DNA from 3 places in the Streptomyces sp. NPDC007157 genome. Region 1 is predicted to be linked to each of the others. Evidence: riboswitches for the same ligand, from Rfam matches in the RefSeq annotation. Region 1 holds a riboswitch; each other region holds the start of a gene.
What was found. A riboswitch is a leader RNA that binds a small molecule or an ion and turns the genes downstream of it on or off. The one in region 1 is predicted to bind S-adenosylmethionine.

Region 1 (3,970 bases):
GTATCGCGCCGCGTGTGGCAGCGGTCGCGAAGAGGCTGAAGGCGGGGCCGCCCGAGACCGCGTGGGAACGCTTGCTGACCAGGTCCAGGCTGGGCGCCGTCGAACACAGCACCCTGCACCGCTCCAGGCCCGCCTCGTTGAGCCAGCGCACACCGCCGGCCCAGAGGCTCCGCAGATGTCCGAGGACCGACTCCGGCGGCAGCGCGCTGAGCCCGGCATGCACGGCGGGCATCAGGTTCTCGCGGTCCGGATCCCCTTCGAGGGCTTGCGCGAGAACCGCCCGCTCGGCCTCGGGCACCCCGGCGGCGGCCACCGCCTCGGTGAGCATGGCGAGTACGGCCTCGACGGCTTCGCCACCCCCGACACCGAGCCAGCGCCACTTGCGCTGGACGAAACCGCTCACCCCTGAGGGCCCCTGGCTGTCACGGCGTTCGCGCGCACGGGCGAGGCGCTCCTGCTCAGCGGCCTTGGCTGCCTGACGCGCGGTCACCGGGTCCGTCATGTCGTACACGTCGACAGGTTATCCATGGGGTCTGACAATCCATATGGCTTCGTACGTATCGTGACCTTGGGCGATGGGCGATGGGCGATGGGCGATGGGCGATGGGCGATGGGCGATGGGCGTTTCGGCGTCACCGGCCGAGTTCCGGCGGTCCTGTGTCCACCGGACGTAGCGGGGCTTCATCCCTGCCGCGGACGGCGTTGCCGTTCGCGTCGTCCGCGGAGTATCGCGAGGTCAGTCCGCGCTGTCCACGAAGGAGCGGGCCAGGCGGCGCAGTGGAGACGTCTTGTCCCACACGTGCCAGCGCGCACCGCACAGAGGGTCGGTCTCGTACGTCACCTCCGCCGGGAAGTCGTGGGCTCTGACCCGCTCGGCCGGCGGGCCGGTGAGGGTCCTGCCGCAGTGGGGACAGTGGTCCGGGGTCCGCATGGGGTACATGCCCATCGTCATCGCTCCTGCCGTACGTCGGCGCTCGTGCGGGGTCAGCGGCCGTCCTGAGTCCCGTCAGCCGGGGGACGCCATGCCCTCCGATCACTCCTCGGGAACGCCGCCCATCCACTCATGGCGACGGTGTTGCTGTCGCACGCGGACACCCGCCATGCGTCGGGAGTCCAGCTGAAGATCGCGTCCTGGCCGAAGCGTCGGCCCAGTTCACGCGCCGCGCCGTCGCTCAAGCCGACGACGGCGACACTCTCCTCGACGTGCGTACCGCACGCGTCGCCTCCCGTCGCGGGCCACCAGGTGAGTCGCTGCCGGTCGAGCTCGTCGAGCAACAAGCCGTGAGCACGGGTGCTGTACTCGGCGGAGGCGGTACGGCCACGCGGATTCCAGGCCGTGATCACATGAAGGGTGGCGTCCCCGGCCGGTTCCGGGAAGGCCCCCTCGGCCGTGCCTGGCGAACGCGGTTCGACCCGTACGGTCCGGTCGTGGAAGTGGATGTCCACGACTGCGAGACGGTAGAGCTCCCAGTTCTGGGGCGTGTCGGGTGCGTCTTCGGGTGCGTCTACGGCGTGCACAAGGGCCTCCTGCGGAACGAAGGACCCCCTTACACGTCGGGCAGGGAGATCGATGCCTGCTCCCATGGGGTCATGGGAGCGCGGTGTTGCTTTGGAAGGCTACTCACACGGTGTGGGAGACAACCGACCGATGGCTACCCCCGGCGGTGCTCGGCCGGGCTGGCCGAACGGCAAGTTGCCACGAATCCGGTCGTGAAGCAAGGGTTTTGGAGCACATTGCGAGGGCCCGCGACGGATGTTACTTTTCCGCTCGATCATGAGTTCCAGCGCCAAGCCCCGGCTCGCTGGACGGCGTCCGGTCCATTGTGGATGCCCCGGGACACGACCGATCCACGCACGTGGTGCGTGGGTAACCGCAGATCACCGGGGTGCGGCACGTGCGCTACCGGGGTCCTTCGACTCCGGGAGGCTGCCCCATCATGTCCGTTCCCTCCGAGACAGAGCCCCGCCGCGCGGGCCTGCCGGTCATCGACCTCACCGCCGCTCGGGAACTGTTTCGCACAGCTGAGGCGAGTGGCCTCGGTTCGCCGGGGACCGATGACCTTTTCGGCCAATGGCTCGACCGCGGATCCGACATAGCCTTCTACCGCACCTCGGATCGGCCCCTGCAAGCTCGGGCCGTCGAACAGCGGGACGGTGTGCCTGAGCGGCTGAGCAACAGCCGTATCGGCGACGCCACATTGGTGGCTGTCTGTCTCAACCCGCGCCGGGACGCGCCCTCGCATCAGGCGGATCAGGTGGACCCAGTCTCCGCAGAGCCCGAGAAGGCAGGGAAAGCCGAGGAGAGCGTCGAGGCCGAGGAGACGGGCACCTGTACCTGCGCGCATGGCGGCATGCCTGGTCTCTGTTGGGGATACGAGGCGGACGAAGGCGCTGCGTTCCTCTGACGACTGGGATCGCTGACGGCCGGGTTCGTACGTGAGTCATCACGCACAGGCCCGACGCGCTTACGGCGGCACTGTGTGAGCGGGGTTGGATTGCCTGTACGCGGTGTGTGTGCCGCGGCCGGCCCCGGATGACGACTGCGCACGTCGGCGCCGGGACGCGGAGTCCCGCGACCCGGTGGTGCGCGATGTTCTTCAAAGCCTTTGGGAAACAACCAACCCAACCAAACCCACCCTGCCGGTACGCGAGTTGGGGTGCCACTCGTTCGAGTGACGGAAGCGTCAGGTGGTCGGGTGGGTGAGGTACGGTCGCGGCACACAACCACAGACAGAGAACGGCCCCCGGCAGGACGGCAATCCCAACGAGGGCCTGACCACTCAGGAAGAGTCGAGCTTCCCCAATGGCTGACCCGCAGTCTAACGCGGCCGTGCCCGCGTACCCGTCGCCCGAGCACTCGTTGCCCGCGCCTCCGCAACTCCCACCGGACGCACCCCGCGCCGGAGTCCTCCACGTACGGCACCGCCACACCGAGCGGTACACCGTCGTCGGCAACCACCTCGCCCAACACCCTCGCCTCTCGGCCGCCGCCATCGGCATCGGTGTGCACATCCAGTCCCTGCCTGACGGCGCCTCGGTGACCATCAAGGCTCTGAGCCTGCGCTTTTCGGAGGGAGAGGTGACGATCGGCAAGGCGTTGAGGGAGTTGGAGGAGGCCGGGTATCTGGTCCGCCGCCGGGTGCCGCTCGGCGGTGGCCGCATCGCCACGCGCACGTTCTTCCTGGACTGTCCGGGGGCTGTACGGGGCTCGGTGAGGGGGCGCGGGGCGGTCGACGCGTCTGTCCAAGGGGCTGGAGGTGAGCCGCCGGAGCCTTTGGCCGTGCCGGTCCCTGCCGACGACGTACCGGCTACGGTGCCGGAGTCTGCGGATGCCCTGCGGTCCGCTTCGTCGTCGTCAACGCCCGTGCCTACGCAAGCTGTTGGCCTTGAGGCCGGTACGGGACTCACCGGTCCTGCGGCCGAGCTTCTGGCCCGCCTGCGCCTCGTGGACTCGCGGCTGCTGCTGTCCGTGCGGGACGTTCAGCGGCTCGTGCCCGCCGTCGAGACGTGGCTCGCCCGTTCGGCCACACCTGACCAGATCAGGCGCACCCTCACGGCCAGCCTGCCGTCCGAGGCCGTCCCGATCCATCACCCGGCCCGGCTCCTCGAATACCGCCTGACCGCTCTCCTACCGCCACCGCTGCCGACAGCGCCTCTTCGGGGTAGAGGGACGGCGACACCCCCGTCACGGCCCGCACCGATGGCCACTTGCGACGGCTGCGATCGCGCGTTCCGTACACACGACCCGCACGCCCGCTGCCGGGACTGCCGAGAGGGCCGGACCGAGGCGGCCTATCCAGCGGCTTGAACTTGATCCGGTGAACTTTCGGGTTTCTCCGGTGCTGTGAACTGGTGCTTTCTAGCGTGAGTCCCGTGGGAGTGACATGACGTGACCGGGCTTTCCCGGAGAGCACTGGAGGTGACCAGGAGGGTGACTGAACTGGTGAGGGAGCCTGACGGGGCCGCCGCT
Region 2 (3,970 bases), on a different contig from region 1:
CTCTTGGCCAGCACCTGGGCGACCTGCGCGCCGGTCGGGATCGCCAGCGTCAGGGCCGGCAGCACCAGGCCGCGCAGCCCGTCGTTGCCGAACGCCGGGAACCAGTGCAGCCGGAACGAGAACGCCTCGACCAGCAGCAGACCGACCCAGAACGTCGGGACCGACACCCCCAACGGGGGCAGCGACAGCAGCAGTTGCCGCAGCCACCGCTGCGAGGTGTACGTCGCCACCACCGCGAGGCCGCCGCCGAGCACCACCGCCAGCAGCAGCGCGGCACCGGTCAGCTGGAGCGTCTGCGGCAGCGCGTCGGCCAGCGTGGCGGTCACCGGGCGGCCGGTGGAGACCGCGTCGCCGAAGTCCCCGCGCACCGCCCGGCCCAGATACTCCGCGTACTGCACCAGCACGGGCTTGTCGAAGCCGTACTCGTGCCGCAGTTTGGCGAGTTGGGCCGGGTCGACCTCCCCCGAGTCCATTCCTGCCCCGGCTATCGCGGAGACCGGGTCGCCGGGCAGGAAGTCCAGCACCAGGAACGACACCGTGTACGCCGCCCACAGCACCCCGACCGCCTGCGCCAGCCGTTTGATCACATAGCGCCGCATCCGCTACCCGATCCAGGTGTCGTGCAGCTGGACGCGGCTCCCGGAGTCGAACTCCAGGTCGTGCACCTTGTTCGCGACGCCCAGCTGGGTCTGGAGCTCCACGACCGGCACGTTGTACGCGTTCCGCACGATCAGTTGCTGCGCCTCGGTGACCAGCTGCCTGCGCTTCGCGGTGTCCGTGGTCGCGGCCTGCGCGGACAGCGCCGTGTCCAGTGAACTGGCGGGCAGGTGGTAGAAGTTGCCCAGCTGGGAGGAGAAGGAGCCGCGCAGGATGTCGGGGTCGGCGCGGGTCACGTTCCCCCACACCACGTCGAAGTCACCTGACTGGAGAGTGGTGGCGAACTGGGTGACCGGCAGCTGCTTGAGCACCACGTCGATCCCGACGGCCTTGAGCTGCTGCTGAACCAGCTCCAGCGCCGGCTGGTTGGTGGCGGAGTTGGGGAACCAGGTGATGGTCAGGCTCAGCTTCTTGCCGCCCTTGGTGCGGACGTCGTCGCCGTCGGCCTTCCAACCGGCCTGATCCAGCAGGGACTTGGCCTTGGCCGCGTCGAAGGACAGGTCCGAGGAGAGATCCGTGTAGTCGGGCGTGGTGTGCGCCAGGATGCTGGTCGCCGGCTGGGTGCCGGTCGGGAAGACGGTGTCGGCGATCTGCTTCCGGTCGACGGCGGCCAGGATCGCCTGGCGCACCTTCGTGTCCTTCAGCAGGGGCCGCGAGTTGTTGAGTCCGAGACCGAACACCACGCCGGGGTTGGCCCGGCTCTGCAGGGCGACCTGGCCGCCCTTGAGCGCCGCCTCGTTCGCCTTGCCGACGCTGCTGATCACGTCCACCTGCCCGGACTGGAGACTGCCGGCCCGCACTCCCGCCTCGGGCACGACCTTGAACACCAGCTTGTCCAGGTAGGCCTCGCCCTTCTTCGACCACAGCGAGGAACCCCAGTCGTACCCGGTCCGCCTGGCCAGGGTGACCGACTGGTTCTGCACGTACTGCTTCAGCTCGAACGGCCCCGAGCCGACCACGCCGTCACTGCACTTCTGCTGCGGGGACTTCCGCACGCTCGCCGACGACTCGATACCCAGCGAGTGAGTCGAAGTCGCTTGCAGGAACTGCGCGTTGGGCTGCTTGAAGGACACCTTGACGGTGAGCGGGTCGACCACGGCGGTGCTCTTGACGCCGCTCAGATAGCCCTCGGCGAGGGTGCCCAGGGCGCCGAGCTTGGGTACCGCGTCGAAGTTGTCCTTGACCACCTGGGCGGTCAACTTGGAGCCGTCGCTGAAGGTGACCCCCGACCGCAGGTGGAACGTGAACGTCGTCGCGTCGGTGCTGATGTCCCAGCTCTTGGCGAGCCACGGCACGATCTTGCCGGTCTTCGGGTCCTGGTCGGTCAGGGAGTCCACGATCTGGCGCACCGAGTAGATGGTGTCGTTGCTGCCGACCTGCTGCGGATCCACGCAGCCGGCGTCGGATCCCACCGCGAAGGTCAGGGTTCCGCCGTTCTTCGCCGGGCCGCTTCCGCCGCCGGAGCCGTCGTCGCCCGAACCGCACGCGGTCAGCAGGACGCTGGTGGTCAGGAGCGCGGCCAGGGGCGCCCATCGGGAGGGTCTGAAATCCGGAAGTGCAGTCACGGAGGGCTTTCTCCTACTCGTGTCACCCGGCACGGGGTGCCGGGTGTCGGGGCGCGAGGCACGGCCGTGCAGGGGCGTGCGGCCCCGGCCGGGGGAGGCGCTGTGCAGACGGAGGGCGAACGCAGGGCAGGTGGACGACACCGGGGACCGGTGGCGAGGGGAAGGGCGGCACGAAGAGGCCGTAGCCGGTGACAGAGGTCACCGGCGGCAGGCGGGCCTGGTCAGACCCGACAGAGGCAGCTGGTCGAGCGCTTCAGATCGATGTGGCGCCGGCGTGAGAGCCGGGAGTACGCCGTGGCGTCGGCGGGGGAGGCGGCCGGGTCATCGCTGTGTCGCATGCCGGTCCCTCCTCGTCTCCGGCCCCCGTCACGGGGCCACGCGCTTGCGGGAGTCATCGGTGAACCCGCCGGGCTTTCACCTGGAGCACCCCACCGCGTGGGAGGGTTGCCGGTCAGCGAGCCAGGGCTTGACGCTGACACTCAATGCCGTTGGCGATCGTACGGATCGATTTTGTCGTACGTCAATGCCGCGACCGATGTCCCGTTCGAGCGGATGCGACCATCTCAAGTGCCGGGACGCGTGGTGGACGCACCTTGTGTCGTGTGCTTTGATCCGGCCATGGAGACCGCAGGTCAGGCACGCGCCGTGCTGCTCGACCCGTTCTGGGTGGGCCGCCGGGCCGACCAGTTCGACCAGACCTGTCGCTGACCACCAGCTCCCCTCAGCTCAGCTCACCTCCTTCTCCTCGAAGCGCGTGAATACGCCGCGCGGCCCTTTTCACCGGCGTGTCCGTCGCGCGCACACCCGACCGCCCCGCCGCAACCCGTCGGAATGAGAGGCATGGCCGTCAACAGCATTGCTCCTGCAGGGGTGTTCGCCGCGCTGCGGGTCCGTGACTACCGGATCTACTGGAGCACGGGCCTGGTGTCCAACATCGGCAGCGCCATGCAGGGTGTCGCGCTGGACTGGTTCGTCCTGACGCTCACCCACAGCGGAACCGCGCTCGGCTGGGTCGCCGGACTCCAGTTCGCCCCCGTGCTGCTGTTCGGCCTGTGGGGCGGGGTCATCGCCGACCGGTACGACCGCCGGACCCTGCTCCTGTGGACCCAGACGCTGTACGCGGTCCAGGCCCTGCTCCTGACGGTCATCGTGTTCTCCGGCCATGCCGCGCTGTGGCTGCTGTACGTCCTGTCGTTCGCGCTCGGCTGCGTGTTCACGGTGGAGAACCCGGCACGCCTGTCCTTCGTCACCGAACTGGTCGGACGGCCCCTGATCCCGAAAGCGGCGGGCCTGAACATCCTGTCCCTGAACGCCGCCCGCCTGATCGGTCCCGCGATCGCCGGTGTGCTGATCGGGGCGATCGGAACCGGATGGGTCTTCGCCCTCAACGCCGTGTCCTTCACCGTCGTCCTCGCGGGTCTGCTGTCGATCCGGCCACGGTCACCGGAGACGCACGCCGCCTCCAGGCCGCCGTGGACCGGGGCGGGCGCGGAGGGGCTGCGCTATGTGGCGGCCCGACCCGAACTCGTGGGTGTGTTCACCGTCTTCGGCCTGGTCGCCACCTTCGCGGTCAACTTCCCCACCACGCTGACCCTGTTCGCCGGGCGCGTCTTCGACGTCGGTTCCCGGGGACTCGGCCTCATGAACACCGCACTGGCCGTGGGCACCGTCGCCGGCACGGTCGCCGCCACGCGCGGGGTCTCGCCCCGGGTACGGACGGTCGTCGTCGGCGCGCTGCTGTTCGGCGG
Region 3 (3,970 bases), on a different contig from region 1:
GATCGGGACCGCGTTCCCCAACTGTACCGCGCTCAACCACACAGAATTGCCCCCTCCGCTTCTCTCACGGAGGGGGCAATCCAATGAACAGTGGGTGATCGGCGTTACCGAAGGTAATGTTCGGTCATTCGATCAGCCTGTCAGCAGGTCAGCCGCCGGCCACGGCCGGGATGATGGAGACGCCGGCACCGTCCGGGGTGGCCGTCTCCAGTCCCTGCTCGAACCGCACGTCGTCGTCATTGACGTACACATTCACGAACCGGCGCAGCTTGCCCTCGTCGTCGAGAACACGGGCGGCGATCCCGGTGTGGTTCTTCTCCAGGTCGGAGATGACCTCGCCGAGGGTGCCGCCTTCGGCGCTGACTTCTGCCTGACCACCGGTGTAGGTGCGCAGGATGGTGGGGATGCGAACGGTGACGCTCACGTTTGAACCTCCGATCGGGGGCAACGCCCTGTTTTTCTACGGCTGACTCAGGCGAGCCCGGCCTCGCGGAAAGACTCGAGATTCGGACGGATGGTCGCCGTGAGCCCCGTCCCGGCCACGGCGTCCAGCGTCTTCAGTCCATCACCCGTGTTGAGTACAACGATCGACTTCGCCGGATCGATCAGCCCATTCTCGATGAGCTTCCTGGTGACTCCGACCGTCACCCCGCCCGCGGTCTCCGCGAAGATTCCCTCGGTCCGCGCGAGCAGCTTGATCGCGTCGACGACCTGCTCGTCGGTGACGTCCTCCACCGCACCGCCGGTACGGCGCGCGATGTCCAGGACGTACGGCCCGTCGGCCGGGTTGCCGATGGCCAGCGACTTGGCGATGGTGTTCGGCTTCTGCGGCCGCACCACGTCGTGGCCCGCCTTGTACGCCACCGACACCGGCGAGCACCCCTCGGCCTGCGCGCCGAAGATCTTGTACGGCTTGTCCTCGACGAGCCCGAGCTTGATCAGCTCCTGCAGCCCCTTGTCGATCTTCGTGAGCTGCGAGCCGGAGGCGATCGGAACGACCAGCTGGTCCGGGAGCCGCCAGCCGAGCTGCTCGCAGATCTCGTACGCCAGGGTCTTGGAGCCCTCCGCGTAGTACGGCCGCAGGTTGACGTTGACGAAGCCCCAGCCCTCGCCGGCCGAGTCACCGATCAGCTCGGAGCAGAAACGGTTCACATCGTCGTAGTTGCCCTCGATGCCGACGAGCTCGCCGCCGTAGATCGCGGCCATGACGATCTTGCCCTGCTCCAGGTCGTGCGGGATGAACACACAGGAGCGGAAGCCGGCCCGGGCGGCGGCGGCACCGACCGCGCCGGCCAGGTTGCCGGTGGAGGAGCAGGAGAGGGTGGTGTAGCCGAAGGCGCGCGCGGCCTCGACGGCCTGGGCGACGACCCGGTCCTTGAAGGAGTGCGTCGGGTTGCCGGAGTCGTCCTTGACGTACAGGCCGCCGGTGACGCCCAGTTCCTTCGCCAGGTTGTCGGCCTGGACGAGCTTGGTCCAGCCCGGGTTGATGTTCGGCTTGGTCGCCACGTCCGCGGGGACGGGCAGCAGCGGCGCGTAACGCCAGATGTTCGCGGGACCCGCTTCGATCCGCTTCCGCAGCTCCTCGGTGTCGTAGGCCGAGAAGTCGTACGCGATCTCGAGCGGGCCGAAACACTCCTCGCAGGCGAACACCGGGCCGAGCGGCACCCGGTGGCCGCACTCGCGGCAGCTCAGGGCAGTGGCGGGACCGAGGTCGACGGTCGTGGAGTCGGTGGTGGTCGCAGCAGTCTGCACAGCCATGTGAGGCGAGGCCCTTTCTCCTCATCTTCCTCACGACGCATCTCGCCGTGAGACGGATTTGGCACCTTCCCTAGCCGGGAGCCTCGCGAGTGATCGACAGTGATCAGCGATCCACGAGTAACCGACTGGAGGGTTGCCGGGGCTTCATCGGGCCGTATCCCTCTGCCCCTCTGGATGAGCGGTATGCGGTTGTCAACGACCGGTGACCCCAGGACATGCGATGGTCATCGGCGTTGTTCAAGACTGTAACCGAAGGCCAGGACAGTTGAGAGTGTCGTCCGAACCGCGAGATGGATCACACCTCGCAGTGTGATCGTGACAGTGAGGAGCCGCTGACTGTGCTGGAAGAAGTCGAGCGCTGGCTGGCCACCCGCTCCTGGTCCATGAACGATCGCCCGCTGCACCGGATACTCGCCGCCAAGCAGCGCACCGGGCAGTCCGTCTCCGTGGTGCTGCCCGCGCTCAACGAGGAGGCGACCGTCGGCGACATCGTCGCGATCATCCGTCACGACCTGATGCGGCAGGCGCCGCTCGTCGACGAGATCGTGGTCGTCGACTCCGGTTCCACCGACCGTACGGCGGCGGTGGCCGCGGCGGCCGGCGCCCGGGTCGTGCACCGCGACACGATCCTGCCGCGCATCCCCGCCGTCCCCGGCAAGGGCGAGGTGCTCTGGCGCTCCCTCCTGGTCACCACCGGCGACATCGTCTGCTTCATCGACGCCGACCTGCGTGACTTCTCCTCCGACTTCGTCACCGGGATCGTCGGCCCGCTGCTGACCGACCCGGACGTGGACCTGGTCAAGGCGATGTACGACCGTCCGCTCGCCGGCTCGGCCGGACAGGGCGGCCGGGTCACCGAACTGATGGCCCGCCCGCTGCTGAACATGCACTGGCCGCAGCTGGCCGGGTTCGTCCAGCCGCTCGGCGGCGAGTACGCGGCCCGCCGCTCGCTCCTCGAACAGCTTCCCTTCCCGGTCGGCTACGGCGTGGAGCTGGGCATGCTGGTCGACGCCCTGCACCTGGTGGGCCTGGACGCCCTCGCCCAGGTCGACGTGGGGGTCCGCAAACACCGTCACCAGGACGGCCAGGCCCTCGGCCGGATGTCCGCCGCGATCTACCGCACGGCCCAGCTGCGGCTGGCCCGCGGCCACCTGATCCGCCCCTCCCTCACCCAGTTCGAACGCGGTGAGGACGGCTTCGAACCGCGCACCTACTCCGTGGACACCGAGGAACGGCCGCCGATGGCGGAGATCGCCGAGTACGCCGAGCGCCGGGTGGCGTGACTTCTACGTACGGCCGTATACGGCGGCGCGTCGGGCACGGCCGTACGTTTGAGCGTTTCCGGGCCGGGCTAGGTTGTGGCGTATGGCTTCCACCAGCGGTGCTGAGGTGCTGGTCGCGTCCAACCGCGGCCCGGTTTCGTATGAAGTGGGCGAAGGCGGTGCGCTGCACGCCAAGCGGGGCGGCGGCGGGCTCGTCTCGGGTCTGTCGGCGATCGGGCCGGACGCGAACGCGGTGTGGGTGTGCGCGGCGCTGAGCGACGGCGACCGGGAGGCGGTACGGCGGGCCGAGGGCGGCCGGCTGCCGGCCGGGGACACCGGCGGGCAGCAGGTCCGGATGCTCGACATCGACCCGGACGTGTTCTCGGACGCGTACAACGGCATCGCGAACTCGGTGCTCTGGTTCGTCCACCACATGCTCTACCAGACCCCCCTGGAGCCGGTCTTCGACGCGGAGTTCCGGCGGCGGTGGGCGTCGTACCAGGCCTACAACCAGGCGTTCGCGGAGGCGCTGGCGCAGGAGGCGGGCCAGGGTGCGGTGGTCGTCATCCAGGACTACCACCTGGCGCTGGCCCCGCGGATGCTGCGCCGGCTGCGGCCGGATCTCCGTATCGGCCATTTCTCCCACACTCCGTGGGCACCGCCGGACTACTTCCGGCTGCTCCCCGACGACATCGCGGCGGAGCTGCTGAGCGGGATCCTGGGCGCCGATCACGCGGCGTTCCTGACCCGGCGGTGGGCGGACGCGTTCGTGGCCTGCTGTCATGCGGTGCTGGGCCCGGGGATCCCGGCGGCCGGGGAGACCCGGATCGGGGTGCACGGGCTGGGGGCCGACGCGGAGTTCCTGCGGAAGCGGTCCCACCAGCCGGACGTGGACGAGCGGATGCGGGCGCTGCGGGAGGAGATCGGGGAGGGCCGCAGGACGATCGTCC

Region 2: it holds a riboswitch for S-adenosylmethionine, as region 1 does, so the genes downstream of both, ABZ642_RS06875 (putative leader peptide) here and ABZ642_RS22295 (hypothetical protein) in region 1, are expected to answer to the same signal.
Region 3: it holds a riboswitch for S-adenosylmethionine, as region 1 does, so the genes downstream of both, thrC (threonine synthase) here and ABZ642_RS22295 (hypothetical protein) in region 1, are expected to answer to the same signal.

What each region holds. Positions count from the first base shown of each region.
Region 1 is NZ_JBEYFE010000012.1:14,375-18,344, reverse strand. It holds gene ABZ642_RS22310 (hypothetical protein) at 1-502, opposite strand, end outside; gene ABZ642_RS22305 (hypothetical protein) at 737-946, opposite strand; gene ABZ642_RS22300 (DUF3293 domain-containing protein) at 985-1,518, opposite strand; SAM riboswitch class IV at 1,771-1,880, shown strand; gene ABZ642_RS22295 (hypothetical protein) at 1,938-2,405, shown strand.
Region 2 is NZ_JBEYFE010000003.1:304,244-308,213, reverse strand. It holds gene ABZ642_RS06885 (ABC transporter permease) at 1-599, opposite strand, end outside; gene ABZ642_RS06880 (ABC transporter substrate-binding protein) at 603-2,222, opposite strand; gene ABZ642_RS06875 (putative leader peptide) at 2,444-2,560, opposite strand; SAM riboswitch class IV at 2,596-2,709, opposite strand; gene ABZ642_RS06870 (MFS transporter) at 3,063-3,970, shown strand, end outside.
Region 3 is NZ_JBEYFE010000010.1:244,140-248,109, forward strand. It holds gene ABZ642_RS20735 (MoaD/ThiS family protein) at 149-424, opposite strand; gene thrC (threonine synthase) at 472-1,758, opposite strand; SAM riboswitch class I at 1,777-1,939, opposite strand; gene ABZ642_RS20745 (glucosyl-3-phosphoglycerate synthase) at 2,097-3,041, shown strand; gene ABZ642_RS20750 (trehalose-6-phosphate synthase) at 3,124-3,970, shown strand, end outside.